Regions from separate parts of the uncultured Alteromonas sp. genome, predicted to be linked through region 2. Evidence: predicted binding sites of a transcription regulator. Region 2 holds the regulator's gene; the other holds the start of a gene.
What was found. The regulator FNR, encoded in region 2, switches genes on or off when oxygen is low (the NO sensors DNR and NnrR bind a similar motif). The targets are predictions, from matches to a motif close to TTGATCTAGATCAA.

Region 1 (16,133 bases), on a different contig from region 2:
AATTGATTACATCATGCCGCCCATTCCGCCCATACCGCCCATATCAGGCATTGCAGGCGCTGCTTCGTCTTGAGGTATATCTGCAATCATGGCTTCAGTTGTGATCATAAGTGAAGCGATTGATGCTGCGAACTGTAGTGCAGAGCGTGTTACTTTAGTTGGGTCAAGAATACCCATCTCTAGCATGTCGCCGTACGTGTCGTTGCCCGCATTATAACCATAGTTTCCGTCGCCATTTTTCACTTCGTTAACTACCACAGATGCTTCTGCACCGGCGTTGCTAGCGATTTGACGTAAAGGCGCTTCCATTGCACGTAGTGCAAGCTTAATACCTACAGTTTGGTCTTCGTTTTCGCCAGTTAGGCTAGCAAGCTTAGCTGCTGCACGAACTAGCGCAACACCACCACCAGGTACTACACCTTCTTCAACCGCGGCGCGAGTTGCATGAAGTGCATCTTCAACGCGGTCTTTCTTCTCTTTCATTTCTACTTCGGTAGCTGCACCAACTTTAATTACTGCAACACCGCCAGAAAGCTTAGCTAAACGCTCTTGAAGCTTTTCTTTGTCGTAGTCTGAAGAAGAATCTTCAATTTGACCTTTAATTTGAGCACAACGGCCTTCAATCGCTTCTTCATCGCCGTTACCATCAACAATAGTAGTATTGTCTTTGTTGATAACAACGCGCTTAGCAGTACCAAGGTCTTCTAGCTCTACTTTTTCAAGGTCTAGACCAATCTCTTCAGAGATAACCGTACCACCAGTAAGCATAGCGATGTCTTGAAGCATTGCTTTACGACGGTCACCAAAGCCAGGTGCTTTAACAGCAGCAACTTTAACAATACCGCGCATGTTGTTAACTACTAGTGTAGCTAGGGCTTCGCCTTCAACATCTTCAGCAATGATCATCAGTGGCTTACCTGCTTTTGCTACGCCTTCAAGGGTAGGAAGCAACTCACGGATGTTAGAAATTTTCTTATCAACCAATAGGATGAAAGGGCTGTCTAGTTCAACAGTGCCGTTTTCTTGGTTGTTAATGAAGTAAGGAGATAGGTAACCGCGGTCGAACTGCATACCTTCAACAACGTCAAGTTCGTTTTGAAGTGCTTGACCTTCTTCAACGGTAATTACGCCTTCTTTACCTACTTTTTCCATTGCTTGAGCAATGATGTCGCCCACTTCTGAATCAGAGTTTGCAGAGATAGTACCAACCTGAGCAATTGACTTGCTGTCAGCACAATCAGTAGATAGGGCTTTAAGCTCTTCAACCGCAGCAATAACTGCTTTGTCGATACCGCGCTTAAGATCCATTGGGTTCATGCCTGCAGCAACAGACTTGTGACCTTCAGTTACGATAGCTTGTGCAAGCACGGTAGCGGTAGTAGTACCGTCACCCGCTTCATCATTCGCTTTAGACGCAACTTCTTTAACCATCTGTGCGCCCATATTCTCAAACTTGTCTTCAAGTTCGATTTCTTTCGCTACAGATACACCATCTTTAGTGATGGTAGGAGCGCCGAAAGACTTATCTAGTACTACGTTACGGCCTTTAGGACCTAGTGTAACTTTCACTGCGTTTGCTAGCGTGTTTACGCCTTTAAGCATTTTTGTACGAGCGTCGTTACCAAAACGTACTTCTTTAGCTGCCATGATTAAATTCCTCTCTTAATTCGTTTAACGTTAGTTGTCATTACTCAACAATCGCAAGAATGTCGCTTTCGCTTAGGATCAGAACTTCTTCACCATCCAGCTTTTCAGTTTTAACGCCGTAGCCTTCGCTAAAAATAACGGTGTCGCCAACTTTAACGTCTAGCGCTTTAACATCGCCATTTTCTAGGATGCGGCCGTTACCTACAGCGATAATCTCGCCACGTGTAGATTTTTCTGCTGCTGAACCAGTCAGAACGATACCGCCTGCAGATTTGCTTTCTTGCTCTGCGCGTTTAAGGATTACGCGGTCGTGTAAAGGACGAATTGCCATTTTCAAGTCTCCTGAAAATTTCACTATTCAAGTTAATGATTGTCGACACACAATTATTTGTATGTCGTATGCTTGGGTTGCTCGTTACCGAGCAGTTAAAATCGTGTCTGCGAGGATAAATGGGGGAGTAGCCATGCAAGTTCAAGGGTTTTTGAGCAAAAAAATGTAAAAAAATTGATTTTAATGCTCAAAGCTTACACTTAAGGCCTAAAGCACACATTACTTAAGGCGTTTGTCTGGGTCATTTTGGGTTTTGTCTGAAAATTCACCTTCAAACACATCGCCGTTATCTGAGCTGCCCGGTTGACCAGACTGTTGCTGATTAAATGGGTTTTCAAACGGGTTATACTGGGCACCGCCAGCTTGTTGATTAAAGCCGCCCGCTTGAGTCACTACCCGCAGTTTCATATGTTTACTTAGCTGCGAAGCAATAAGGTGGCGAGAACCTGGCAAGGCAAACATAAAGCCAAGAACGTCAGTGATTAGGCCTGGGGTAACCAATAAAATACCTGCAACTACCAGCATTAGGCCTTCTACCATCTCTTTACCTGGCAGTTCGTTGCGCTGCATTTTGGCCTGTGCGGTTTGTAATGTTGCTATACCTTCGCGCTTAACAAAATAAGCACCAATGAATGCGGTTAATATCACTAGCCCAATAGTATTCCAGCCACCAATTATCCCGCCCACCTGAACTAATAGGGCAATCTCTACTATGGGTAATATGGCAAACAATAAAAATAAAAACCGCACAACATTTCCTCTTTCATCTAGTCATAGAATAGTATTGGGGTAAAGACCATAATAACAAGCGAAGGTGCAACGCTTTGCGTTAAGTGGCAAACTCAAGCGACCGACGGTAGCTGTGTTAAACTGGGTTTGTGAAAGAATAGCGTATACATCTCGGTCTTACTTTTTATAGGCCAATAGCTTTAGGATAAAGAAAGTCGTTATATGAAGTACATCACCCGTTTATTTTCTTTTGTCGCATGTTGTCTATTTTTAGCATCGCTTGCGCTGCCTGGCTATTCGCAAACTAATACACAAATTACGGCACAAACTTCGCCTCAAACCTCCGCTCCGCCTTCAAATCAGAGCCTGGGTGGGTTCGACGATGTGTTCAGCAACCAAGAAGAATTCTTAAAAGTAGACCAAGCCTTTGTATTCGACTTCAATCAGGCAGACGACACCTTAAGCCTTTCCTTTACCATTGCCGATGGCTATTACCTTTATAAAAAGCAATTCAAGTTAGTGGCTAAGCAAGCCGCCATTGGGGAACCTCATTATCCCAAAGGCGTGATCATTGAAGATGAATACTTTGGCGAATCGGAAGTATTTTATGATGAAGTCACGATAACGGTTCCTATTACACAAGCCACCAACGACGGTATAGTAAAAATACGCTACCAAGGCTGCGCCGATGCGGGCCTTTGTTACGCACCGAATATTAAAACCGTCTATTTGAATGCCCTTGCCAGCAACGCTAACGCCAGCGTCTTGAGCAACAGCGCTGATCCCATGTCGACAGATGAACAGAGTCTCTCGCAAACGAACCCGAGTAGCTCTCAAGCGTCTCAATATTCTCTGGCCGATAAGCTCATTAACAAAGAAAACCTAGCCCTCACCTTGGTGCTATTCTTTGCATTAGGCATAGGCCTTGCTTTTACCCCCTGCGTGTTCCCTATGTACCCCATTGTGTCGGGTATTGTGATTGGCCAAGGTAAACAGGCAAAAGCCAGCAACGCATTTTGGCTCACGTTTACCTACGTACAAGGCATGGCCATTACCTATTCTATATTAGGCTTAATTGTGGCGTCGGCGGGTATGCAGTTTCAGGCTGCACTTCAACATCCGCTCATTCTAGGCATTTTTATTGGCATTTTTGTTCTGCTGGCGTTAGCCATGTTTGGCCGATACGAGCTTCAACTTCCTGCAAAATGGCAAACCCGCTTAACTAATTTAAGTAACAACCAAACGCCTGGCAGCATGGCGGGTGTATTCGCTATGGGTGCGTTATCGGGGCTAATTGCCTCGCCATGCACTACGGCGCCATTAACCGGCATTTTATTGTTTATTGCACAAAGCGGCGACTTAACCCTTGGCTTCATTTCGCTTTATGTGTTGAGTATTGGCATGGGTGTTCCTCTTGTTATATTTGGGATCACAGGTTCTAAATTGCTACCAAGAGCGGGTCAATGGATGAACGTGGTAAAAGTATCGTTTGGATTTATGATGCTGTCGGTGGCCATTGTTTTTGTAGAACGTTTATGGCCAAAAGCATGGCCTGACGATTACATTAACCTGCTGTGGGCAGCCCTTGGTTTAGGGGCATTCGGCTATTATTTTGTGGTCAACGAAGCGAGTAAAAAGGGCATTGCGAAATACGTGCGAACGTTAGTTATTGCGGCAGGCTTGTTCGCCAGTGCGCTACTCGCCTATAACACCCTGACTTCATCTGAAGACACTGCCATACAGCACAGCCAGCTTGCTCATCCAACGTTTATTGTTGTTGAAAACTTAGATGATTTACGCCAACAAATTGCGGCAGCTAATTCACAAGGCAAAACGGTGATGGTGGATTTGTACGCCGATTGGTGTGTGGCCTGTAAAGAGTTTGAAAAATACACATTCCCTGATCCTAATGTCATTAATGCGCTTAATAATACCGTGTGGATGCAGATAGATTTAACCGATACCTCTGCCACCAACACAGCCTTTCAAGAAGCGTTTTCTATTCTTGGGCTGCCGACCATTTTATTTTTCGATGAAAGCGGTAATGAACTAACGCAGTCTCGGGTAACCGGGTTTATGAAAGCGCCGGCCTTTGCTGAACACGTTGAGAATACGTTTTAACGTTATGACGGGTGAGTGACTACACTTCACCGTAATTCAAGGGTGAGCTATGCCCCTAATGTTTCAGTTTTCCCTCACACTTTTTTTTGTTTTTACCTTGTGTGCGCCACTAAAAACGCTAATGGCGCAAGAGGTCGTAAACCAAAACCCGTCTACCCAAGCGCCCAGTTGCTACGATGCCAATCGATTTTGTATCAGCATTTCAGCGCCCACGAATGGGAAGTATGAAGTCTATGCTCAGCGAAAGGTGCCACTGCCCCTTGTGCTTACTCTTTCGGCAAGTGGGCTTACGTCTACTTTACCAACCAGTGGGCTTACGCCCGGGTCGACATCCAGCGTATTTTTTAAACGACGATGACCCTATTTTAATGGGGGTAGTAAAAAGCCCGCGACGGTTTTGGCACTCAATGAAAGTAAGCTGGACTTCAGGAGTGCTGAATGCTGTGCACAATGATGAAGTGATTTATTTGCCGCCGCTGCGCCCAGCTAGTAATTACCCCGTAGTACAAGGTTTTGGTGGGGGCTGTTATGCATTAGATTTTGCGGCGCCGGTTGGCACTCCCGTGTTCGCCGCTCGCGATGGTGTGGTAATAGATACGAAAGATGATGGCCAATTAGGCGGCGCTTCTAAACGGTTTGCTAAGCACGCGAATTTTGTCGCTATTTTGCATGACGATGGCACCACAGGCGAATATTATCATTTGAAATATAAAGGTGTGGTGGTAACAAGAGAGCAAAAGGTGAAAGCTGGAGAGCTCATTGGTTATTCTGGTAATACAGGGTTTTCATCACTACCCCATTTGCACTTCGCCGTGTATACAGCCAAGTACGAAGGAAAGTACATGTCGGTGCCATTTGCGTTAAAAAATGAGCCGAATTGAACTCCACTAGTTACATAAGCAGCACATAAAAGTCACATTAGCATTACATGATCACTTTCTTATACACCGCCACACACCTGTGATAACGCATAGACCGGGAAGAGAACTTTGCGTCGAAAACACCTGATTAGACCAGTATTTTGCTGCGAAATCTTTCACTACCTCTATAATCAACGTCTAAATGAATAAACAACCGGATTAATTGTCTTTTTTTCGTGCAACTGTCATAAAATTTTGCTGAAATAGCAAATACACTGACTTTTTACCGAAGATAGCAGCAAATTTAATGAATATTTTGTTACTGAACGGCCCTAACCTAAATATGTTAGGACAACGTGAACCCGATAAGTATGGCACACAAACGTTACAGGACATCGTTGATGATCTGAGCGCGCAGGCAAAATCGTCTGATGCCACCCTTACCCATTTTCAGTCGAACGCAGAATATGCGCTTATCGACCGTATTCATCAGTCTATGGGCAATATCGACGCAATCATCATTAACCCCGCTGCTTTCACACATACAAGCGTTGCACTTCGCGATGCATTGTTAAGTGTCAATATCCCGTTTATTGAAGTACACCTGTCGAATGTTCATGCCCGTGAATCATTTCGACATCACTCATATTTCTCAGATGTTGCGGCAGGCGTCATTGTTGGCCTTGGTACCATTGGTTATTCACTAGCCCTGACCGCCGCCATCAATTTACCGCAATCAAAAAATTAACGTAGAGACTGAACATGGATATTAGAAAAATCAAAAAACTCATCGAATTAGTGGAAGAGTCTGGCATTGCCGAACTTGAGATCACTGAAGGCGAAGAGTCTGTTCGAATTCATCGCGGCCCAACTGGCGTTCAAGCGCCAATAAACTATAGCTTTGCTGCACCAGCTCATGCAGCACCAGCTCCGGCTCCAGCAGCACCCGTTGCGGCGGCTGAACCTGCTCAAGCAGCGGCACCTGCAGCGCCAGAAGGCCATGTGGTTAAATCACCAATGGTTGGTACTTTCTATCGCGCATCTTCACCTACAGCAAAACCGTTTGCTGAAGTGGGTCAAACGGTAAATGCTGGCGACACACTTTGTATTATTGAAGCAATGAAGATGATGAACCAAATTGAATCAGACAAATCTGGTGTGGTTAAGGCAATACTGGTAGATAACCAAGACCCAGTAGAGTTTGATCAACCCATGTTCATCATTGAATAAGCAGGCTTCGTACTATGCTAGATAAAGTACTCATTGCAAACCGTGGTGAAATTGCCCTTCGTATTTTGCGTGCCTGTAAAGAACTTGGCATCAAAACCGTTGCGGTACACTCCACGGCAGACAAAAACTTAAAGCACGTGTTGCTAGCAGACGAGTCGATTTGTATCGGTAAAGCCTCAGCAACCGAAAGCTACTTGAATATTCCTCGCATTATTGCAGCGGCGGAAGTCACTAATTCTATTGCTATTCACCCAGGGTACGGCTTTTTAGCAGAAAACGCCGACTTTGCTGAAGCAGTTGAAAAGAGTGGCTTTATCTTCATTGGCCCAACGGCAGACACCATTAACCTGATGGGTGATAAAGTGTCAGCAATTAGTGCTATGAAGAAAGCTGGCGTTCCATGTGTACCTGGCTCAGATGGCCCGCTTACTGGCGACAATGATAAGAATAAAACCATTGCTAAACGCATTGGCTATCCAATTATTGTTAAAGCAGCTGGCGGCGGCGGTGGTCGTGGTATGCGTGTGGTTCGCAGTGAAGCGGAACTTATTAGTGCTATTGAAACTACGCAAGCTGAAGCGGGCGCGGCTTTTGGTAACGCCACCGTGTACATGGAGAAATTCTTAGAAAATCCACGTCACGTGGAAATTCAAATTTTAGCCGATGGCCAAGGCAATGCTATTCACTTAGGTGAGCGTGACTGTTCTATGCAGCGCCGCCACCAAAAAGTGGTAGAAGAAGCACCAGCACCTGGTATTTCTGAGCAAATGCGTAACAAGATTGGCGATCGTTGTCGTCGTGCTTGTGTCGAAATTGGTTATCGCGGCGCAGGTACGTTCGAGTTCTTATACGAAAACGGCGAGTTCTATTTCATTGAAATGAATACCCGTATTCAGGTTGAACACCCAGTATCTGAAATGATTACCGGCGTTGACCTAATTAAAGAACAACTGCGTATTGCAGCCGGTCAGCCTCTGTCTATCGACCAATCGCAAATTCAAATTCGTGGCCATGCTATTGAATGTCGAATTAACGCAGAAGATCCTAAAACCTTTATCCCAAGCCCAGGTACGATTGATATTTTCCACTCGCCGGGCGGTTTAGGTATTCGTTGGGAATCTCATATTTATGCTGGCTACACGGTACCGCCTTTCTACGATTCCATGATTGGTAAGTTGATTACCTTTGGTGAAAGTCGTGACGAAGCCATTGCCAGAATGCGTCATGCGTTAGATGAGCTAGTTATCGAGGGAATTAAAACCAATATTCCTCTACAACGCTCTATTATGGCTGATGAAAACTTCTTTGCCGGTGGTACCAATATTCACTACCTTGAGAAGAAACTAGGCATAGCCTAACAGCATCAAAATTCAGTGCCGTGTTTTCCACGGCACTGCTTTTATCTCCTTTTTTTACTTCTGGTACACCCCTTCTTTTTCTACAACATATTTCCAAACGACTTAAATTACTCGCGCCTATCAGTATCATTTTGCTATGCGCTCTACTGCCCATGCTTAAGCAATTACTAGCTCATATAGTTCATTCTGTTTTTACGATTAGGACAATCAAGTTTTAAGGTTTTTCAAATGAACGGGGCGGGCATATACTTAACTCAGTTTCCTAGCCCTCCCTGCTATTGAAACTTTAGTTGTGTTTTATGTGTTTACCCTCATTGGAGTCCACCTCCAGTTTTTAGCCGGTGTCATTCACCGGCTTTTTTTTTCAGTTTTTTCCATCACAAATAGTTACCCTAGTCGCACTTTTTTTCGTATAAGCTGGTTAGGCTTAATTAACTTATTGATGAATTGGACTCGACTGAAATGAAAAGGGTAGATAACGCAGCTGTATTTGTTGTTCTCTTATTTTCCGTATGCGCCAATGCCTTTGCCGAGCGCTTAAGCTTTTCACAGAAGCTTGACATGCAATTTCGTTTTGACGAACGCTCAGACCGAGATCATAGAAATCAGTATAGAGTGCGATATTACCCTTCTGTTTCCCTGTCCTCTGACGATGCGTGGTCGTTAAATAGTTTTGTGGTTACCGGAGAATCTTTTGCATCAAGCCATAATACCTTTGATAGTGATACGTCAGATTACCTTTACGCTAGGCGTTTATATTTACGCTATGAATTTTCTGATGGAAAAATGGAGGCGGGGATCATCCCCACCTATAAGGGCCGAGTTTCTTCGTCAGGGCTATCTAAAGATGGATGGATTAAAGGCATGCGCAGTGTTTATGCCTTGCAAGAGGACAGCGAAATAGAATTGGTTATTGGCGAACTTGACGATACCAACGCCAACAGCGCATTTGATAGTTTCCACCAACTCAATTATGTTGAATTAGAATACTCGGCAAAAATGGGGCAAACCCATAGCTACGAAGTGAGTATCGAGCGTATGACTGACAACAACTTTATTCGGGGTGAATATCGCTTTCAATACACGCCATCCCAAACGTTGTTCATTGAAACTATTCAGCAGCTGTCATCTTCAAGCTCAAAGTTTGTTATTGGCCTGAGCGGAAGAACGAGCGTGGGAAATTACCCTTTGTCTTATTTTTCTCACTATTCTTATGTAAGTGAAGGCTTTGGCCCTAGGGGTGAGCTGACTGAAGATTTTTTGGGGACGGGTCATGGCGCTTCAGCTGAAATAAGCGGAGATATTACTCTTATTGATGACACAGAGTGGTTTATACGTGCCGATGTGGTAGACAGCGTTAGTCGGTTGCTTGCAGGTATAAAGGTGTCATTTGAGCAATAAAAAAGGCCCATCAAAATGATGGGCCAAACAGCAAGAACGCGTACGCACTTTGACAGTGCACTTTTTAATACGGTGGTTCCCCACGCGAAAGTTCAGCGCTGAATGGTTACGTTTATTTAATGATTACAACTGCTTGTGCGTACTGCCATTTACTAAAAAAACTGAGTGAAGTATGGTAGTGTCTACTAACTCAAACGCTAAGAAATAAAAGTTTTTCAATCTTTACCGCTAAGGTAAAAAGGTTTACAAGGTGCCCAAACGTTACGAAGAACTAAAATCTCAACTCCCTGTTTCACGCCTGTCTATCGACGTATTGCTTGCCTTGCGTGTGCTTTACGACAAGCCTGAAAACGACGTGGAGTTACACCAACAAATCACTGAGCTTTCTCGCGAGCCCAGCAAGCTAGAACGAGAATACCGCTCTGAGTGGGAAGCCTATGTTCTGCGTGAACTGGTATTAGATTTAAAGCAGAACACCCAACGTAGCCCTGCTATTTTTATCGACTCGGTGTTAAGTCGCATTGAAAGCCTTAAAGAAAGCTGCCCTTACTATAAAGCCTATAAACAACAAATTTCACAAGCTACGCCTGCAGATGACAGCACTACCCAGTTATTCCCCACGCCTTGGCGCCAGCAACTTATGATGCTGCTACTGCCTGTCACTACCGTGAAGCCATTGAAACCTACAGAATAGCCAGCACAATAGAAGGTTACTTATTCGCACTCTGAGGTTTATATTGAGACGGGCAGTACCCTCTTTCTACGCCTGCTGGGCGTAACGTTTTGTGTTTGGTTTTACGCCCTGACACCCTTGCACGCCAATTTTTGAAAGTTTTGTGCTTTAAATTCTGGCGCATCAGATTAATAACCTCTTTCTCAGGTAAGCCATACAAGTCTTCGATTGCCTCAAAAGGGGTTCTATCTTCCCACGCCATTTCAATGACGCGAGATTGTTCAACCTCAGTGAGATGCCCTTCAGTATGGCGCTCTAAGGGATAGAGCTCTGATGGATAATCTTTTGACGAGGGCTCTTTTGAGACATGCTCTTTTGAAGAATGCTCTTTTGAAATACGGCCTTTTTCAAAGTGACGCTCTTTTGTGTACTGCTCTTGTGTAAGTTGCTCTTCGGTATCTCGCATAGTTCCGGCTCTTGTTATTTAACACTACTATTACGCCAATTTAGAAAAAATGTTCACCTTCTCTAGCCTTACCTAACCTTACATTTATTTAATTGTTTCAGCCGACATCGTTAGAATGATATCAAGTAGTGCAGCGGCCGCTTTTGCATCAGAGAGCGCACGGTGATGCTGCTCCATTTTAATGTCGAAATGCCGAGTGAGGTTAGCCAATGAATATGAGGGTAGCCCAGGGTTTACCTTGCGCATTTCTCTCACCGTACACAGCTTGGGTCGTTTAAAAGGAAGCTCTAATCGTGCAAATTCCTGTTTAATGAAGCCATAATCGAAGTTAACGTTATGGGCCACAAATACCGCGTCGTCGGTAAAGCTAGCAATACGTTCAGCCACCTCAACAAATAATGGCGCATCAACCACCATATCATCAGAAATACCAGTAAGACGTGTGATGGTAGCCGGAATTCGTCGCTGGGGGTTAATTAGAGTTTGATAGGTATCGACCACCTCGCCCGCAACAATTTTCACCATGCCAATTTCAGTAATTCGATTGTAGCTGTTGTTGCCCCCAGTGGTTTCAATATCAACCACAACATACGGCTGATTAGGGTCGCGATGCCAATTTACCGTAGTAACGGCAACCTCAAACCCTGCACGTTGCAACCTCTGAATAGACACCAACTGATTGCGTCTTAACTGATCGCCTGGCGCTTTCACTTCTTCAAAGCGTAACTTTTCATCAAAAATCATGATGTCAGGGAAGCCGTCGCTTAACGAGGCAAAATCTTCGCTCATCATTCGAAGCAGGTTAACAATGGCGCTAAGCTCGCCGTGTTTGATTAGGGCATCGATAGGTTCAAGCAAATGGCTGCTCCACATGAATAAGCTATTCACCTTGCCATAGTGGGCTGTCGCCATTTTATGCACGTGGTGGCGAAACTTATCTTTGCTATTTAACCTTTCAAATAAGGCTTCAATACTGCTGCCAAAACGCGCGTAGAAGTTGTTTTGCTTAAGCGATAGAGGCCGTCTATCAAACTCAGTGACCAGGGTATCTTCTTCATATAGCTGTGCCCAAAAGGTTAGCCCAAACAAGCTGCGCCATAATCTGTTCTCGGTGCGCCAACCGGCAATACCTAAGCGTTTATAATGGGCTAACACGCCACGCTCTACCTGTTGATTTTGGCTAACATCAATATCAATAGTGCGGCTTGCATTTCTTAACATATCGGTTACCGCACTGGTGCGCTTTTTGTGGTATTTCCTCGCATAGAAATCTTCAGCAAAGGCCAGCAGCGTATCGGAAGGTGGTGAGTCGATAATGTGTTCTAGTACTTCTTTAACACTATCGGTGTTGCCATCTTTATAGCTTTCTCTTATCCATTTCTCTTTCGCTTTGTCGCTTTGGGCTTGGTATAGCAAAAGAAGGGCCTGCTCTCGGTGCTCGCCTAGTAATTTTAACGCTAGTGCATAAAGAAACTGATCACGATAAAACATGGCTGATACGCCATCGCTATTGGGGAACGTCTCATGGGCTAATGCATTTGCTTGCGCTAAAGAAAGAAAAGGGAGCTTTTCTAAATGGCTGGCATAAAACCAGGCTGCTTCAGCATCTGCTTTACTGTCGAAACGGGTAATATCTGATACCGAATCGCCGCGTGTACGCATAACGCCTAAGTCGCGCATAGAAAATTGATTCAGCCTGCCTTTGGTATTGCCAAAATAAAGGAATAATAAAAATTTTAGCGGTGCATCAAACAAACACACTAAGTAAGTATGCTCATTTAGCCCTTCAGGCCAGCCATGCTGATTAATGCAGGCTTCTAAGCGCGATACAAGCACGGGCTTGGTCAATGATGCCAAACCTTGAGTGGCACCGTATTCACTTAACAACCTTAAAATAGCGTCTTTAGTCAGTACGCCTGCAATATCTTGCAGCGAAGCGTGGTGCAAATCGCCGAACCACTTAGCTTCAATCAGCTCGTCAATTTGCTGTTGAGGGTTAGCTATTTCTGCATAAGAAAACTGCGACCTGTCAATTACCGCATATTTACGATTAGCCGCACGCACAATGATGCATTGTTTGTCAGCATCTAGCTGGTTAAAGCTTTCTATAAAACCATGAGCGTCATCACTTAACAACGCAGCATTCGCCCCTTTAAAGAACGCTAAGAACTCAAAAAAGTGGGCTAAGTAATATCGTGGTGGCAAATCTTTTCGCATTATAAAACCAAACTATTGCATACACTAATTAGTGTATATTTATACAGCCCTATTATTCAACCTTTTCCCTTTTTATTTCATGCGTAGGTGCACAGGCGCTTGCGTAGTAGCTTGTAAAGTCATTCTGGCTTAATTGGCAGTCAATCCAGTTTTCTACTTTACTCGTAATAACTATCACAACGTAATTCACATACGAGGAAATCATGAGCTTAACGCGATCGATGGCGTTCTCTTGCCCATATTGCATGGCAGCCAATGATGTAGAAATTGATGAGGTTAATGATGTGGGTCAGGTGCAGGTACTTGATTGCCAAGTATGTTGCCAACCTATAGAACTTGGCGTCTATCAACAAGGCGAAGACTTAAATATTATTGCGGAGCAGGAAAATGGCTGATAGTGGTACCCATTTTTCGTTGCAGGATATCAATGCTTTGCCGCAACGATATCGCGCCAACTTTGTGAATAGTCTATCTGGCTTTAAATCTTCCTCACTGTTAGGCACCACCGATGGCCGAGTTAACAACTTAGCTATTATTAGTTCTGTGGTTCATGTAGGGGCTAACCCACCATTGCTGGGCATTATTATGCGCCCACACACTGCACAGCGAGATTCTCTGACTAATATTAAGCAGCAAGGTATGTTCACTTTAAATCATGTTCATACAAGTTGGACTGACAAAGCACATCAAACATCTGCGCGGTATGATAATGGTGTGAGTGAGTTCGATGAGGTTGGACTAACGCCTTGGTTTAGCCAGAACTTCAGCGCGCCTTATGTTAAAGAAAGCGCGATAAAGATGGGGCTTAAAGTAGAACAGCATTTTACGTTGTGTAATCAAACGGAAATGATTATAGGTGAAATCCAAGAGGTCTTTATTGCGGGCAGCAGCACTACAGGAGATGACATTGCAAAAAGTGCTATTGCCGAAGATGGGTATATAGATCTTGAATCACTACAAACCTCATGTATCTCGGGTCTGGACACTTATCATAGTACGCAAAAGATAGCCCAATATGCTTACGCAAAACCCGATGTGCCTTTAACACAGGCGAGCGTAACTAAAAAATAATTCATGTTTTGCCAGTGGCGCGCAAACTAATGTTGCGTTGATGCTATAGGACATTGATTTTGCTAGCTGTTCAGGTGAAACTCGTTAATCTAGATCAACAAATATTTATTGCTTTGTGTTAGATCCAAACGCCACGGGTTATAGTATAATTATTAACATTCAAAACCTGCCTTGCGGCAGGTTTTTGCGTTTTAGGCGCTGAGTAAAAAAGAATCATTATCGTTATTATCTCAATTGGAGAGAATTATGAAGTCTGTAAACCGTCGTGACTTTCTGAAATTGTCAGGTACATCTTTGATAGGCCTAACGTTAGGAAGCGTTGCGTTACGTGCGAATGCGCAAGAACAACTACAAGCAGATGATCCAAGCGCGAAAGCATTAAACTACACTGCGGCGTCTACTGTAGACGGTGCTAAATGTAACAACTGCATGTACATTCAAGGTGCCGACGGCGAACAACACCGCCCTTGCGCCATCTTCCCTAACAAATTGGTTAACGCCAATGGTTGGTGTAGTGCATGGGTTAAACGCCCAGGCTAGTAACTCGAATTATCAAAAAAGCCCCAGTCTCGCTCACGTGTGCTGGGGCTTTTTTATGCATTTGAGATAAGGGTCTATAACGAGTTACAGCCCCTTCACAGCGTCTAACAATGCGGGGTTATGTAGTCGGCTCGGTAACAAACCAGGCTTTATATAGGCCCCATGCTTTGCTTGAAATATACTGCCAATGCGTAGCACTTTTTCATCGTCCCATTGCTTGCCAATAAAGCTAATTCCCACCGGAAGGTTTTTCACTTCTCCTGCCGGTACAGTAAGATGCGGATAACCTGCAATGGCCGCTAAATACCCAATTCCAATAAACCCCATTGGGGAATGATCGCCATACACGCCATCAATCAGAAAAGCCGGGCTATTTGAGGGTGCCACAAGTACATCAACTTTATGTTGTGCCATTAGGGCATCAATACCCTTGTCTCTCGCAGTTTCTCTTACCAAGGCTAGAGCCGAAGCGTATTCTGGGCTATTAATGTCATCTGTATTCACTGCTTTTTCGAATATATCTTGATTAAAGAGCGCAAGTTCTCGAGAGCTTGCTTGATTGTAAGTAATAAGTTCCGACAAACTGCGCACAGGAATGTCCGCTGGACTGCCTTCTAAGTATTCGTTTAATGTGTAATGAAACTCGCTAAGTAACACTTGATAAGAGTCGGCCCAAAAACTTTCAGGTTGTTTGAAGTCGCTAATTTCCACCAGCTCAGCGCCTGCGGCAGTTAGGCTATTTAAGGCTTTTTCATAAGTAGAAAGCACATGAGGGTTATCCCCTTGACGGTAACGCACAACGCCTACGCGCACGCCTTTTAAATCGGTCGCCAACATACTTTGCTGCGGTGCATTAAGCATGTGTTTGCTAGCCTCTAGCGTTGCGCTATCTTTTGTATCTACACCTGCCATGATTGATGCCATTAACCATGCATCGTTAACGTTTGCGGTCATAGGACCTGCGGTATCTTGGGTATATGAGATAGGGACAATGTGCGTACGAGATAACAGCCCAACTGTGGGTTTAAATCCTACAATACCGTTCATTGAAGAAGGACAAATAATAGAACCATTGGTTTCAGTGCCCACGGCTAACGACGCTAAACGCAATGCCATAGCAGCACCTGAACCCGACGAAGAACCACAAGCACTACGAGATAACATATGCGGGTTTCGGGTTAACCCACCTACGGCGCTCCAACCACTAATAGAAGATTCAGACCGAAAGTTAGCCCATTCAGAGAGGTTAGTTTTACCTAACACAATGGCGCCCGCGGCTTTAAGGCGAGCTACAATGGGGGCATCTCGCTTTGTGTCATTATCAACAAGTGCCATCGCGCCTGCGGTAGTAGGTAGCTCACTGGTTTCAATATTGTCTTTCAGTAACACTGGAATACCAAACAGCGGCCCTTTACGCATTCTATTTTTACGTGCTAAATCAGCCGCTCTGGCTTCTTCAATGGCATTGGGGTTAAGTGCCAAAATACTA
Region 2 (16,133 bases):
ATGGGATTTTCTGCACTTAGGGTATTTAACGACGATATCGTACAGCCGGGCAGAGGCTTTGAAACCCATGGGCACCGGGACATGGAAATCATTTCTTTTGTGGTAAGCGGTGCGTTAAAACACAAAGATAGTACGGGTAACGACTACGTTATACCTGCAGGTGATATCCAAGTAATGAGTGCAGGGAAGGGCATTCGGCATTCTGAAATGAATGCGTCTGATAAGGAGGAAGTTAATTTTATTCAAATTTGGATTGAGCCTAACGTAACGGGTGTTCAGCCGGCCTACTTACAGAAATCGGTTAGTGATAAAAACGGATTAGAGCTTCTTGTCAGTGAATCGGGGCAAGACGGTTCGTTAAAAATTAATCAAGATGCACGTATTAGTAAACTGGCCCTTAGCCGAGGGGAAAGTTTCGACTTGGCCGTTGAATCTTCGCCAACCTTGGGGGCTGGCTATTTGCATATTGTGAAAGGTGAATTAACCGTTAACGACGTTAAGTCAGACAAGATGACTACCTTAACAAAAGGAGATGCAATAGGGTTAGGCTTGGGGCAAAAGGTAGTGGTTTTGGCCAATGAAGAAGCACTTGCGCTTTGGTTTGATTTGCCTCCTGTAGGCTAATAAGTCGGTGTAGTATCTTTATTAACCAGCTTGTTCTGTTAATGCTTGTTTTTACACATTTCCTTACTACAAATTGACACTGAAAAGTTTACCTAGTCGGTAGTCGTGGTATGATACGAACACATGATTGGTAAGTAACTGGTGGAATCCACCTCGGTTACGGATCTTTTTTGTTTGAAAGCAAACCGTAGTCAGTGAGATACATGTGATAAAAATAATCCTAGCAGATGACCATGATTTGGTCAGAAGAGGGATCCGCCGAATTCTGGAAGATGTCGTAGATTTTTCAATCATAGCTGAAGCTAAAAATGGCGAAGATGCCGTACAGCTATGTCGAAAAAACGCTCCAGATGTGGTGCTCATGGACGTAAATATGCCCGGTATTGGCGGGCTAGAAGCAACCAAACGCATTGTGCGGATGTCAGAGAACACCCGCGTAATTTGTTTGTCTATGCATAAAGAAAGCCCCATACCTATGCAGGTAATGAATGCTGGCGCGTTCGGCTTCTTAACGAAAGATGCCGAACCTGAAGAAGTTATTCGTGCCATTCACAAAGTGGTTGGTGGGCAAAAGTATATCGATAGTGAAGTTGCGAACAGCATCGCCATCGATAAGCTTTCCCCAAATTCAGACAATCCGTTTAATGATTTATCAGATAGAGAGTTAAGTATTGCGCTTCGCCTCACCAAGGGTAAGCGTGTACCTGATATTGCTACTGAACTAAGCATTAACGCAAAAACCGTCAATACATACCGTTATCGTATGTTTGAAAAGTTAGGCGTAACCACTGATGTGGAATTAACCCACTTAGCGCTTCGCCACAAACTCATCGATTCGAATTTGCTTTAGCCCAGTATGTCTGCATTTGATTCCGCAGCGTTTCTCAAAAATTTAACTTCTCAACCTGGCGTATACAGAATGTATAACGCCCAGGAAGAAGTCATTTATGTGGGTAAAGCAAAAAACCTTAAAAAGCGTGTTTCTAGCTATTTTCGAATGAATGTCGATAATGCAAAAACACGCTCATTGGTAATGCAAATTGCCAATATGGATGTCACCGTTGTAAATAGCGAAACAGAAGCATTTTTGTTAGAAAACAACTTCATTAAGAAGTACAAGCCACGTTATAACGTGGTCATGCGTGACGATAAATCCTACCCTTTTATATTCCTATCTGATCACCAGCATCCACGTTTATCGTTTCACCGTGGCCCGCAAAAGAAAAAGGGCGAATATTTTGGTCCTTATCCTAGTGCGGGGGCCGTTCGTGAAAGTCTGCGTTCTATGCAGCGTATTTTTCCAGTACGCCAATGTGAAGACAGTTACTACCGCGCTAGAAGTCGCCCTTGTTTGCAATATCAAATGCAACGATGCAGTGCACCTTGTGTTGAAGGTTACGTTAGCGACGAAGAGTATAACGAGCAGATAGACCTCGCTAGGCTATTCCTAAAAGGTAAAAACCAACAAGTCATTGGTACCTTGGTAGATAAAATGGAAAAGGCCAGCGAAGCACTAAACTTTGAAGCTGCCGCACGTTATCGTGATCAAATCAACACGCTTCGCAAAGTACAAGAGCGCCAATGGGTAGCCGGTACCCAAGATGAAATGGACGTATTTGGTTTTGCGGTAAAAGGCAATATGGCGTGTATTCAGGTGATGTTTATTCGTGACAGCCAACTATTAGGTAGCAAGGCGTTTTTCCCAAAAGTGCCGAACACGGCCGATGAACAAGAAATATTCGAATCCTTCTTATTGCAGTTCTACTTAGCGGGCAACAAACTTATACCTAAGCAAATGGTATTTGCCAGTGCGTTGTCTGATGAAGACGCGATAGCCGATTTACTTAGCGGTGAAGCCGGATACCGTGTAAATTTCTTTAAAGGTGCACGTGAAGAGAAACGCCGTTACTTAGAACTAGCACAAGCCAATGCTGAAACCGCACTAGAGGCCCAGTACGGCGAACAAAAGTCGGTATTTGCCCGATATCTCGATTTAGAAACGGCGCTTGAATTAGATGCGCCATTACAGCGTATGGAATGTTTCGACATAAGCCACACCTCCGGCGAACAAACCGTAGCATCTTGCGTGGTGTTTAATCGTGAAGGCCCGCTTAAAAGCGATTACCGCCGCTATAATATTGAGGGCATTACGCCCGGTGATGATTACGCCGCTATGGCACAAGCCCTTAAACGTCGCTATAAATCGGTTAAAGAAGTACAAAATATCCCTGATTTACTGCTTATTGATGGCGGTAAAGGGCAGTTGTCGCAAGCTGAAACTTTCTTTGAAGATTGGCCGCATGATAAAAAGCCTATGTTATTAGGTGTAGCGAAAGGCACAACCCGTAAGCCGGGGTTAGAAACTATTATATTGGCCGATAGCCACGACACCGTGCCTATGGACAGCCACTCACCCGCCTTGCATCTTATTCAGCATATAAGAGATGAATCTCACCGCTTTGCTATTACTGGGCACAGAAACCGCCGTCAAAAGGTGAAAACCACATCAAGTTTAGAAACCATACCTGGAGTAGGGGCTAAACGTCGCCAAACATTGTTGAAATACATGGGCGGGCTGCAAGGGCTTAAAAAGGCCAGTAAAGATGAAATTGCCAGCGTACCAGGTATTAGCAAAGAGTTAGCTGACACCATATACGATCATCTTCATCTTTAATCTCATCCAATACGCGCATTAATACGTAAATTGCGGTAATCTGTTAAAAATTGAAGGCTTAAAAAAAGCTGCGCTAAACCTGCCTATATTAGGCGAAAATTTTGAGATGTATTTATGTGGACGGTTCCAAATTTAATTACTCTATTCAGAGTAATTCTTATTCCTGTGTTTGTTGGTGTTTATTTTCTAGATTGGCGTTGGGCCCACGAAGCTGGCGCAGTTATTTTCTGGCTTGCGGCGATTACCGATTGGTTCGATGGCTACTTAGCCCGAAAACTTGAACAATCTACGCCTTTTGGTGCTTTCCTCGATCCTGTTGCCGATAAGCTTATTGTGGGGGCTGCATTATTAATGATTACCCACAGTTACGGTAGTTTATGGATTACTATTCCAGCCATTGCACTATTAGTGCGAGAAATTTATGTTTCTGCGCTAAGAGAGTGGATGGGACAAAATGGTGTGAGGGAAGCGGTAAAAGTGTCATTTATTGGCAAAGCAAAAACGACTGCGCAAATGTTAGCCATTATTGGATTATTATCTGGCCTTGAATCGTTTATGGGCATTCCACTTTATTGGGTAACCCTAGGACATATTTTACTTTATATCGCTGCAGTGCTGTCAATTTGGTCAATGATTATTTACTCCCGTGCTGCGTGGCCACACCTAAGTGCGGGTTTAAAAGATAAGATTTGATCGTCTATTGAACAATGTGAATAAAAATGTAGCAAACGATCACAAAATTGCATATTTCCTTGTTTTTCGTATTGACTCTTTCAGCGTTACAGGTAGAATTCACCGCACATTTCGAGACGGCAACAACGAAACGAAATGTAAGACTTTAAATGCGGGAATAGCTCAGTTGGTAGAGCACGACCTTGCCAAGGTCGGGGTCGCGAGTTCGAATCTCGTTTCCCGCTCCAAAGTCTAGTATTACGGCGGAATGGCAGAATGGCTATGCAGCGGATTGCAAATCCGTGGATCTCGGTTCGACTCCGGGTTCCGCCTCCATAATGCTTTAATGCTACAACAGGTTTCTACGCCTGACACCCCAACCGAAAGGTTACCCCGATGCCCGGGTGGTGAAATTGGTAGACACAAGGGATTTAAAATCCCTCGTCAGTAATGACGTGCCGGTTCAAGTCCGGCCCCGGGCACCATTTTCTACATATCTAAATACATCCAATATATATTCTTAAAGCTTATAATTCGCTAATTAATTTCAGTATTTTGCTTTACGGCTAACTCACGCTCTGTGCTACCATATCACTCTAATCTTATTGAGTTTACTGCGTGCTTCCACATATTAATTCCATTCTGGCGCTTAGAACGTCTGAGCTCAAACGAGCAAAGCGAGCTTTCAATGCGCGGGGTAGTAAAGTTATCCGTTGCGATATTTGTTTACTGCCTGTAAACGCGTGTATTTGTGCCGATAAGCCTGAACCACAAGCATCCTGTGCGGTACTTTTCATCATGTACAAGGGCGAATACTACAAGCCAACCAACACAGGCCGATTAATTGCGGATGTGGTAGCTGAAAATTACGCGTTTGTGTGGCACAGAACCGAACCCGATGCAGATTTACTGACGTTACTAAGCAACCCTAAATACCAACCCATCATTATATTTCCTCACGAGTATGCTGAGCCAGCGCGTTGCATCCCCAAGCCGGAAGATAAATTAGACAAAATTCCATTGTTTATATTTTTAGACGGCACGTGGCGTGAGGCGCGAAAAATGTTTGGTAAAAGCCCGTACCTAGATAAGTTTCCGGTGCTGGGCGTATCCCCTGAAATATCATCGAATTACTTGTTGCGAGAATCTACACGAGAATTCCAGCATTGCACTGCAGAGGTGGGAATAAACGTGTTAGATTTGGCAGGTGAAGTTGAAGCGGCTACGGCGCTAGCTAAATACTTCAGTATTTTTCGACACCAATACTTAAAAGGGAAGCCCCATTTAAGTCACAAAATTGAATTTGCAAAGGCGCAAGTTAAGTAACCCTTATCTTGCGTGCATTCGCGCTTAACTATAAGGTTAAGCAATCAAAACCCAAGGAGAAAAACATGGCAACAGTTACGTTTCAAGGTAATTCAGTTTCAACTGTAGGTTCGCTTCCAGAAGTTGGGCAGCAAGCCCCAGACTTCACATTAGTAAAAGCGGATTTAGGTGAAGTAACCCTCGCTGATCTTAAGGGTAAACGCGTTATTCTTAACATTTTCCCTTCTATCGATACAGGCACGTGTGCAACGTCAGTGCGTAAATTCAATGAACAAGCAGCTGGTCTAGACAATACACAAGTTATTTGCGTATCTGCTGACTTACCGTTTGCAGCTGGCCGCTTTTGTGGTGCAGAAGGCATTGAAAATGTGATTACCGGTTCTACTTTCCGTACAAGTTTTGGTGACGACTATGGTGTGGCGTTCACTTCTATGCCGCTAACTGGTCTGCTATCACGAACAGTCGTTGTGATTGATACCGACGGTAAGGTACTTTATACCGAGCAAGTGGCTGAAACCACGGAAGAACCAAACTACGATTCAGCAATGGCTGCTTTGTAATTAAGAATATAAAGCGTAAATAGCTCAAACCAGTAATGCCCACAGCGTTACGTGGGCATTTCAATGGAGAGGGTGATATGTCGATGTTAGTTAATGTTCAACAGCTTGCCACGCAACTGCAAGATGAACCCATCATTTTAGTGCGTGCGGTTATGGACGACCCGGTTACCAAAACGCCTGATTCTCGTGATGCCATGGTGTTGCCAAACTCTGTGGATATAGACTTAGACGGCGAGGGCAGTGCTCACACTACGGGTTTTCCTCATAGTATGCCAACCGAATCTGACTTTGCTTTGTACTTAGGCCGACAAGGTTTAACCGAACGTTCGTCTGTAGTGGTTTACGATACCCGAGGTATGTACAGCGCCCCTCGTGTTTGGTGGATGCTTAAAGCCATGGGGCATGAGAACGTAAAATTGTTAAATGGCGGCCAAGTAGCGTGGGAAGAAAAAAACTTACCAGTATCAGAACAACGTATTCCCTCACATTTTAAGTATGAAAGTAATGCGCAGAGCAAATGGTTTGTAAATAGTTCAGCGGTTATTCAAGCGATTAATACCGATGCTCAACTAGTCGATGCCAGAAGTGAAGCGCGATTTTACGGGCAAGTAGAAGAGCCTCGCCCTGGGATTCGTTCGGGGCACATGCCAGGTGCTTACAATCTTCCATTCACAGCGCTGTTAGAGAATGGTTTTTTCTTAAGCGTTGAAAAATTAAAAGATGTTTTTGCCAAAGCCAATATTGATTTATCGAAGCCCATTATCTGTACCTGCGGCTCAGGGGTTACGGCGTGTATTATTGGCGTTGCTGCACTCATGTGCGGTGCAAATGATGTTGCTATTTACGATGGTTCTTGGTCTGAGTGGGGAGCAAACGCCACTTTTCCAGTAGTGAAAGATTAACCTTCGTTTAATTTAGGGTAGTCGTGTTACGTGTATATATTTCAAAGGAATTGAGCTTATGAATACACCACCTCGCGTTGTCGTGTTAACTGGTGCAGGAATTTCAGCAGAATCTGGATTAAAGACGTTTCGAGATAACAACGGATTATGGGAAGAGCACAGTGTGGAAGACGTGGCTACGCCCGAAGCTTTTGCCCGTAACCCTGAACTTGTATATCGGTTTTATAATGAACGTAGAATGCAATTGACTACGGATTGCGTCAATCCCAATGCTGCTCATGAAGCGCTAGTGACACTTGAACGCGCATTGAAAGACCGATTCACATTAATCACGCAAAATGTCGACGATTTGCACGAACGCGCGGGCAGCGAACGTATTTTGCATATGCACGGAAAATTACTGTCTAGCCGTTGCGTAACAACAAATAAGACTTTTGAATGCAAAACTGCGTTCGACGGCCAAACTGTTTGTGCCTGTTGTAATACCGCCACTTTACGACCCGACATTGTATGGTTTGGTGAAATGCCCCTTTATATGGAAGAAATTTCACAAGATATTGCGAACGCAGATATCTTCTTAGCCATTGGAACCTCAGGAAATGTTTATCCTGCCGCGGGGTTTGTGATTAATGCGAAAGACTCGGGCGCACAATGCATAGAATTAAATTTAGAACCCAGTGCGAATAATTGGTTATTCGATGAATCTATTAGCGGCAATGCCACTGAAATAGTCCCAGCGTTTGTAACGCGGTTAATTAAAGAATATGATCTTTAAATAAAGTTATGATTTGAAAAAATTCATGGCTAAAGACGCTTTACTAGCATGAAAGCTCACTGACACTGAGCGCCTAAAATATAGAGTAATATTAAAAATATATGCCTTACCTGAATGAATTTTTGACCATTGCCCTAGTGCACCTTGTTGCAGTAGCTAGCCCAGGCCCTGATTTTGCGGTAGTGGTTCGCAATAGCCTCGCGTACGGTCGCCGTATTGCTATTTATACAAGCGTTGGCATTGGACTGGCGATTTTGCTACACGTTGGGTATTCACTGGTGGGTTTAAGTGTAGTTATTGCCACTACGCCATGGCTTTTCAAAACCTTTAGTTATCTTGCTGCGGGTTATCTATTGTATATTGCGTATGGCGCACTAAAAAGCGGGCCTAGCCAACCGCCAGCAGGCGGCGAGGCAGGGGTAAGCAACAGCGTAGATAATCTGGATGAAACTAAGCTAGCTAATAACAAGGCGGCCAATAATAAAAAAGCTAACTCGCAAATATCTGCACAAAAAGCACTTTGGATTGGCTTTTTAACAAATGGCTTAAACCCCAAAGCAACCTTATTCTTCTTATCGTTGTTCACCGCTATTATTGATATCGACACGCCTTTTTCAATCAAGCTTGGTTATGGAATTTACTTAGCCATAGCAACAGGACTTTGGTTTTGTTTTCTATCCTACCTACTTAGTACCAGTAAAATTGCTCAACTTATTGGGAAAAAAGGGTACTGGCTCGACCGTGCAATGGGCGTTTTACTGGTTGGCTTGGCCGCAAAATTAGTCTTGGGCTAACGTTTCACTCATAGATTTATGCTTTGAGGCAAAACGCTGGTTATTACATTTAATCAACTAACACGTGGTAATTGGGGTTAATCGCCATATTTATGTATAATGCGGCGGTTAAATTCGATAGCAGCAGTAGAGGATCGTGTGGCAGATAATAAAATGCCTTTTAAAGATAACCAGCCAACAAGCAAGCTAGAAAGAACACTTTCAAAGCAATATGATTTCGATATTAAATCGTTGTTTTCTCGCGCTAATGGTTTGGCTAAAGCAAATTTTTTAAGCTTATTCCAAGCTTCATTAGTCCTATTTCTTACGTTTGTCGTACTCGGTTTTGTTGCTCAGAAGTTCATTACTTTCAATGAAGACGGCACCTTCATTTTTGAACACCAATCGTTAATTGAAATTGTGGCTATTTTCATTGTTGCACCACTAATTGGCGGGTTGTATATGATGGGGGTGAGCCATGCCAGAGGTCAAAAAACCACGGTTTTCTCTATTTTCAGCTACGTCTCTTTGATATTCGCATTAGCCCTTACTCAATTGGTGAATGGCATAGTGGTACAAATTGGCTTGGTATTGTTAGTGGTACCTGGTGTGTATTTTTGGATGGCGACCTCTTTTTCACTCATGCTGGTTGCTGATAAATCGTTAACGCCGCTTCGTGCCATTATTTTATCTTGCCGGGTTTTCAATGCTTATTGGGCACAGTTAGCCGGTGTGTTTGCCATTTTTATTATATTGTTTATTTCCGTTCCGTTTACATTAGGCTTGTCCCTTGTGTGGGTTCTACCCCTGTATTTTAGTATGCTAGGGTTGTTGTATGAAGAGATGATTGGTGAAGAGGGTGAATATACACCCAGCCAAACTGTTCAAAGTAAAACGAATGAGTCGAGCTTCGATGCATAAACGGGAAACGCTAAAAATTGTTTTAATTACTATTGCTGTATTGGCAGTAATAGTCATTAACGCGCTTATATTAACTAAGCGCGAGCCCGATATTTTAGATATTCCAGAAACACCTGAAGCCACAAAACCTGTTCCCGACTTTTCTGCGTATACCGACGTTAAAGAAAAGAAAAGTGCCTTTTTCGATTACTTACGCCCCGAAGTTGAAAAACAGAATGCGTATTTACTTACCCTTAGACACTACATACAAACGTTGTATCGTAAGGCTTTGAACGAAGAGCCGCTAACCGACGATGACATTAGCCGTCTTGAGTGGTTGCAAACTGAGTACCGCGTAAAGGCGGAACAACCGCTCACATCTCGTCTGCTTGCGTTACTTCACAAAATTGATATTTTGCCTGCTGAACTCGTGCTCGTGCAAGCGGCAAACGAGTCGGCATGGGGCACCAGTCGTTTTGCTAGAAAAGGTTATAACTTCTTTGGTATTTGGTGCTTTGTGAAAGGATGTGGTTTTGTTCCCGGTAAACGAAATGCCGGCGCAACGCACGAAGTCGCGAAGTTCCCAAGCCTATCTCGGGCGACTTATACTTATATGCGTAACCTGAATAGACACGATGCCTATACCGATTTGCGAGAAATCAGAGAGCGGTTAAGAGCAAATCAAATCCCCATTACTGGCGTAGCCTTGGCAGAGGGATTAATGAATTACTCTGAGCGCGGCGCGGCCTATGTAGACGAATTACAAACCATGATCCGGTTTAACCAGGAGTTCTTAACCGAATGAAACGTATAGCATGCGCGCTTATAGGCGCATTACTCACCTCAAGTGTTGCCGCTGAAACGGTGAATGTGGAATACAGCCGTTTTTATAGTCACGTAAAAAAACTGGATAATGAAGACACTCAAGCTTTGCAATTCGCTTTTGGTTTTCTGCGTGTTGGTGAAGGGCGGTTATGTGAAATTAATAACGCTGAGATAGTCACTGACAAACAAACTATGCCATTAGAGGTTAGTGATGAGTACCGATTCACTGTACCAACGGAAAAAGCGCTAAAATTGGCAAATGCCTATATCAGTATCGATTTAACTGAAGCGGCTAATGTATGTGATATGTCTGTGCAGCTAGAAACAAAAAGTGAATACTTAACCGCCAGTTATACAAAAGAAGAGCTGAATTTTATCTATGGCCAATATGAAGCGTTCTTCAATGAAATGGGTAGCTTTTTATCGTTCTTAATGCCAACGGTGAAAGGGTTGATGTTGCAATTTGATGATAAAAATCTGGATTATATTACCCCAGAAGGCCTGCATATTAATAACGGCATACTTCACTTAGAACAAAGTGAAATTAACGAAAATAAAGGGCTCACACTACCGAAAGCCCCACTTCGTGTTACCGCTATGGCATCAAGCTAATAGCTGATACTTAATTTGCTCAGCAATACGGGTGATGGTTTCTTCACCCTTTTCACATAGCTCTTGTGCGCGGTGAAATTCCATAATACCCACGTCGGTTAGTTGGGGCTCTATCAGAATATCCGGCGGATCGCCCGCTAAACGAGAACGTGTCACCCTTGCTTGAAGTATTTCTAACGAACTACTCATTACACTTAAAATCCCTGGAGGGTTACCTTTAGGGACTTTATTTGGTGGCGGCGAAATTGTTTCTTCTATGGCCTCAATAGCGTCGCTAGCAACGCCTTCGTTTTGCTCGCTATGTTTACTATCGGTTTCACTTTCAGTTTCCGTTTCTGCTTTTTCTTTACCATCAGGTGAGAACCACTGCTTAAGCACGTTTTGGCTTTTAGTGAAAAAGTCTTCGGTTTTTCTTTGGTTTTCTTCGTGATCGAGTCGTAATTTTTCAAGCCTAAGGGGCCTGAAGTCAGCATTAAGGTTCACGGCAATAACAAAGTCTGCACCAAGCTGACGACACAGGTTAACAGGCACTGGATTAACCACCGCGCCATCTACTAACCAACGATCGCCATGGGCGACTGGGGCAAATAGGGCAGGAATAGCACACGAAGCTTGAATGGTATTGCCAATCTCGCCGGAACTAAACACTACCTCACGACCTGTGTACAAATCGGTAGCCACGGAGGCGAACGGTTTTTCCATTGCTTCGTAGGTTGGGGCACAAAATTCGCTGGCAAGTTTATCAAACACTTTTCGCCCGCTAGCAATACCGCCCCTACGTAAACCAACGCCCATCAAAGCAAGTACCTGCCAATCTGACAAAGAACAAGACCACTCTTTAAGGCCTTCTAACTTACCACTAGCGTAAGCGGCACCAACATAGGCACCAATAGAGCAACCTGCCACCACGTCAATTTTAATACCCAGCTTTTCTAATGCTTGAATAATACCAATGTGGGTCCAACCTCTTGCGGCACCCGCACCTAATGCTAGACCAATTTTCATTTAGTTTGATTCCATCAAATTGATAACGTGAACCGTGTCGTCAGTAGGCTCATTGGGCGACGCAAAGCTGGGGGGATCGAAACCAATATCACCATCTTCAACCGGCCCGTTCTGTGTAGAGATGCCTTTAAAGTCGTGCAAATTCTTGTCGACCAAATGTGACGGCGCTACATTTTGAAGCGCACTAAACATTGACTCAATACGCCCAGGGAAACGGCGATCCCAATCTTGTAGCATGGCCTTTACGTTCTGACGCTGCAAATTTTCTTGAGACCCGCACAAGTTGCAAGGAATAATAGGAAATTCTACGGCATCAGAATAACGCTGAATGTCTTTTTCAGTACAATAAGCAAGGGGCCTTATGACAATGTGCTCACCATTATCGCTAACCAGCTTTGGTGGCATTGATTTAAGCTTACCGCCATGGAACATGTTTAAAAAGAAGGTTTCTAGCATGTCGTCACGGTGATGGCCGAGGGCAATTTTAGTGGCGCCTAGCTTTTTAGCCGTGCTGTATAAAATACCGCGACGTAATCGTGAACAAAGCGAACACGTGGTTTTACCTTCAGGTACTTTGTCCATAACAATAGAATAAGTGTCTTCTTCTACAATTTTGTATTCGACACCTACACTCTCGAGGTATTCAGGAAGTACGTGCTCTGGAAATCCAGGCTGCTTTTGATCAAGGTTAACCGCTATAATGTCAAAATGAATTGGCGCAATGCGTTTTAAAAACATAAGAATATCAAGCATAGCGTAACTGTCTTTACCACCAGACAAGCACACCATCACTTTATCGTTATGTTCAATCATGCCGAAATCAGCAATCGCTTTGCCTACATTTCGACGAAGTCGCTTTTGTAGCTTATTAAAGCTGTATTTTTGTTTATTTTGAGACGCGGTTAACGGAGCGTCCGCACGGTTTGTGCCTGCACTGTTCATATCAATAGCTTGGTTACTGCGAAAAAAACCATTATACAGTAATCAAGTAAAATTGAATGTGCGAGGTGAAGATTTTTTAAATCTTGTTGGCCCTCTCTTCTAACAAAAACCAATAGCGTTTAAAGCTATAGCGCAAAGATAGCAAACAGTGCCGACAGGCTGTTTATGAACCTGTCTGAATTACCGTGAAAGGGGCGAAATAAAGCCGTCTGGTTTTATTGCCAGTACATCACACACAAGTTCATCAATAACATGTTCTGCGGTGTTACCTATGAGAGCCGCAGAAATACCTATTCTGCCAACCGTACCTATGATAACAAGTTCAGCGTCTATATCTTTGGCTATCTTTGGAATGACTTTTTCAGGAAGGCCTTCCTTCACATAACAGCGCTTACTATCGATAGCATACTTCTCGCTGTGTGTGTTCATCTCAAGTTCGTGATGATGCTTTACCGCGTTGTTGTATGTGTCTGGGTCAAACTCAGGAACTTCAATAGCAATATTTAGCGGCGTAGCTGGGTAGCTGTTTACCAAATTTACGTTACCGCTGAGCAGCGCGGCATAATCGTTAGCAATCACCGTGATTTTGTCGTTAAGTAAGGCATGCTCGTCGTCTTCACTGCCTACATTTACCGCGGCAATAATTTCACCATTTTCAGGCCATTCATGATCTTTAACCAATAATACGGGGGAGGGACATTTTCTAAGTAGATGCCAGTCTGTAGGAGTAAAAATAACAGAAGCTAAATCGTCATGGCGCTTAGTTGCTTTTACCACTAAATCTATACTGTTGTCGATGACATAATGCACCACAGCTTCAAAGGCACGGTTGTTCCATTCCACAACTATATCTGTTTTAGAAAAACCTAAGTCGTCTAAAGTTTTTTTCAACCATCCAGCATGTTCTTTAGTGACCGCATCACGCATGGCTTCACGATCATCAGGGCTAAGCATGGTTGTCATATCGTAAGATAAGTCGTAAACCACCAGCATGGCGGTGACAGAGGCACCTGTCTTTTTGGCAAGTTCATATGCACGGCTAAGCGCAGGTTGGGTTTCTCTATCGGCTTCAATAACCGCTAAAATACGCTCATACTTAATCATAACCCCTCCAAACATAGTCAGAATTTTGGTTGCTACAATTTAAGTGTAATACCTATTTGCTATTACGTAACTTGTTTTAGATCAAAAGCTTTGAAGATTAGCTATTACAGGCGATATTAGGTGCAACCACAGACGTTAAACGTTGTGACATCTCATCAAAATCTAAAATAGTGATGAGTTTACCGTCCACTTGGATAATATTTTCTTTTTGAAAACGGCTTAACAGGCGGCTAATGGTCTCAATAGTTAGACCAAGATAGTTCCCAATTTCATTTCGAGTCATGGTTAGGTGAAATTCTTTATTTGAAAATCCACGTTCTTCGAAACGTTGAGAAAGCTGAGAGAGGAAATACAATAGACGTTCTTCCGCTGAGCGTTTATTAAGCAACATCATGAGATCATGATCTTGTTTAATTTCCGCACTCATAAAACTCATTATTTGATGTCTTAACTTAGGAAATTGAACCGACATTTCATCAAGCGTTTCATACGGTAATTCGCACACCATGGCGGTTTCTAATGCCTGAGCATAACTTTGGTGCTTATTTTCCCGTAAGGCATCGAAGCCGATAATATCGCCAGGGAAGTGAAAACCTGTAATCTGCTCTTCACCATCTGAATTGGTGACGAAAGACTTAAAAGAGCCCGTGCGTACTGCGTAAAGAGAGTTGAATTTATCTCCCGACTTTACCAGCAAATCACTCTTGTGAAGGGGTTTCTTTCGCTCAATAATATCATCTAAAGATTCAATCTCAGTCTTGTTTAGCGCAACGGGCAAACACAAGTGGCTGAAACTGCAATTTTGACAATGAATTGAGAATTGGCTTCCTTTGCTCATAGGTTCAAACTATAAATAGGGTCGACTTAATATTAATCTTACTCTTTTGTTTATGAAATTGCTGCATAAATTAAAAAGAGAGCGTAAATAGCCACTATTACGGAAAAGCATTGTCTTACCACGGGGTGCCTAAAACCAGCTATTAGGTACTGGCTACCTGCGCTTGCAGCTAACAAAGTGGGCAGAGTACCTAACCCAAAAAATAACATGATGGCAGCGCCGTCAACGGCCGACCCCGATGCTAATGACCACGTTAACGTGGAATAGACCAACCCGCAGGGTAGCCAGCCCCATATAAAACCATAGGGTAGTGCATAAACCGGGCTTTTGAATGGAAGAAATCGTTTAGATATTGGCTGAATAGCTTTAAATAAGCCGCGTCCCATAGCTTCAATATAATTCAAGCCTTGCCACCACTTTCCCAAATAACACGCTAATAGCAGCAGCATAACGCCACTAATCAAAGATAAAACGGGTTTAGCAATAGGCACAAACTCGGTGGCCATTTGGCCGACAGCGCCTGTAATAGCGCCGGCTAATGTGTAGCTGAGGATACGGCCAAAATTATAGGCAAGGGTGTAGGGTAATGCCGGTTCATTACTTGGCGTTACTGTGCGTAGTGCGGCAACAATACCACCGCACATACCCACACAATGCACGCCGCCAGCAATTCCAATGAAAAAAGCAGAGAATATATTAATCTCTGTCATCTGTTTCTTTGCGTTGTTGTAACTGCTTTCGCTGCTCGGCTAGCTTCTTTTCATCACCTGATAAATCATCATCAAACAAAATGCTGTAGCCCTGTCTATCAAGATCTTCAAACTGATTGGTTTTTACCGCCCAGAAAAAGATAACCAGTGCCAGCGCAACAATAATAATAGCGATGGGAATTAAGACGTAAATGATACTCATATTATTTACTTAATAACCTCGTTGAATTGGTGACCACAATAATACTACTCAGTGACATGCCAACCACGGCCATCCAGGGAGAGAGTAACCCCGACACTGCAAAGGGTAGAATGATAATATTGTAACCTACTGACCATGCAATATTTTGCTGAATTTTACGTTTTGCCTGTTTCGCCACAGAAAATAAGGTTGGCACCGATAGCAAGCTGTCTCCTAGCAAAATAACATCGGCGGCTGTTTTGGCCACATCTGTGGCGTTTCCTACCGCAACCGCCACATCTGCGCTAGCAAGAACAGGGGCATCGTTTATACCGTCGCCCATCATCATGACTTTGCGACCTTGCTTTTGCAAAGTATGCACCTGTGAATATTTTTGCTCCGGTGATAAGCCACCCTTTGCTAAGTTGATTGGTAAACTAGCAGTAAGTGCATCAACGTTTTTCTGTGTGTCGCCACTTAGCACCACTAATTGATGTTCATTCAGTGCGGTGAGTGTCGCTAAGGCATCTTGCCGCAAGCTATCATTTACGCAGAACGCGGCCATTAATACACCGTCGGCACACAAAAACACATTTGCCGGTATATCTACCTTTGAGGTGGTTGATAAATTACAAAATACGGCTGAACCCATAGTAAAAACGACGTTGTCTATCTCACCACTAATGCCGCCACCTGGTGTAACGGTAAAT

Region 1: the regulator FNR is predicted to act here: its motif matches at 14,189-14,202, upstream of AAC006_RS04935 (high-potential iron-sulfur protein).

The regions. Positions count from the first base shown of each region.
Region 1 is NZ_CAXBMP010000004.1:132,899-149,031, reverse strand. Features, by position in the region: gene groL (chaperonin GroEL) at 7-1,647, opposite strand; gene AAC006_RS05000 (co-chaperone GroES) at 1,688-1,978, opposite strand; gene AAC006_RS04995 (FxsA family protein) at 2,198-2,728, opposite strand; gene AAC006_RS04990 (protein-disulfide reductase DsbD) at 2,930-4,828, shown strand; gene AAC006_RS04985 (M23 family metallopeptidase) at 5,005-5,709, shown strand; gene aroQ (type II 3-dehydroquinate dehydratase) at 5,996-6,436, shown strand; gene accB (acetyl-CoA carboxylase biotin carboxyl carrier protein) at 6,451-6,918, shown strand; gene accC (acetyl-CoA carboxylase biotin carboxylase subunit) at 6,933-8,276, shown strand; gene AAC006_RS04965 (hypothetical protein) at 8,739-9,677, shown strand; gene AAC006_RS04960 (hypothetical protein) at 9,928-10,371, shown strand; gene AAC006_RS04955 (TIGR03643 family protein) at 10,388-10,618, opposite strand; gene AAC006_RS04950 (exonuclease domain-containing protein) at 10,901-13,033, opposite strand; gene AAC006_RS04945 (CPXCG motif-containing cysteine-rich protein) at 13,237-13,428, shown strand; gene AAC006_RS04940 (flavin reductase) at 13,421-14,104, shown strand; gene AAC006_RS04935 (high-potential iron-sulfur protein) at 14,351-14,644, shown strand; gene AAC006_RS04930 (amidase) at 14,729-16,133, opposite strand, start outside.
Region 2 is NZ_CAXBMP010000012.1:102,157-118,289, reverse strand. Features, by position in the region: gene AAC006_RS11405 (pirin family protein) at 1-624, shown strand, start outside; gene uvrY (UvrY/SirA/GacA family response regulator transcription factor) at 830-1,474, shown strand; gene uvrC (excinuclease ABC subunit UvrC) at 1,481-3,298, shown strand; gene pgsA (CDP-diacylglycerol--glycerol-3-phosphate 3-phosphatidyltransferase) at 3,413-3,991, shown strand; tRNA gene AAC006_RS11385 (tRNA-Gly) at 4,143-4,218, shown strand; tRNA gene AAC006_RS11380 (tRNA-Cys) at 4,233-4,306, shown strand; tRNA gene AAC006_RS11375 (tRNA-Leu) at 4,369-4,455, shown strand; gene AAC006_RS11370 (tRNA-uridine aminocarboxypropyltransferase) at 4,613-5,296, shown strand; gene tpx (thiol peroxidase) at 5,362-5,856, shown strand; gene AAC006_RS11360 (sulfurtransferase) at 5,934-6,758, shown strand; gene cobB (Sir2 family NAD+-dependent deacetylase) at 6,817-7,533, shown strand; gene AAC006_RS11350 (LysE family translocator) at 7,635-8,327, shown strand; gene AAC006_RS11345 (stress protein) at 8,466-9,227, shown strand; gene AAC006_RS11340 (glucosaminidase domain-containing protein) at 9,220-10,011, shown strand; gene AAC006_RS11335 (DUF2987 domain-containing protein) at 10,008-10,643, shown strand; gene AAC006_RS11330 (patatin-like phospholipase family protein) at 10,635-11,648, opposite strand; gene ttcA (tRNA 2-thiocytidine(32) synthetase TtcA) at 11,649-12,590, opposite strand; gene uspE (universal stress protein UspE) at 12,771-13,694, opposite strand; gene fnr (fumarate/nitrate reduction transcriptional regulator Fnr) at 13,792-14,532, opposite strand; gene AAC006_RS11310 (sulfite exporter TauE/SafE family protein) at 14,583-15,242, opposite strand; gene ccoS (cbb3-type cytochrome oxidase assembly protein CcoS) at 15,229-15,444, opposite strand; gene AAC006_RS11300 (heavy metal translocating P-type ATPase) at 15,446-16,133, opposite strand, start outside.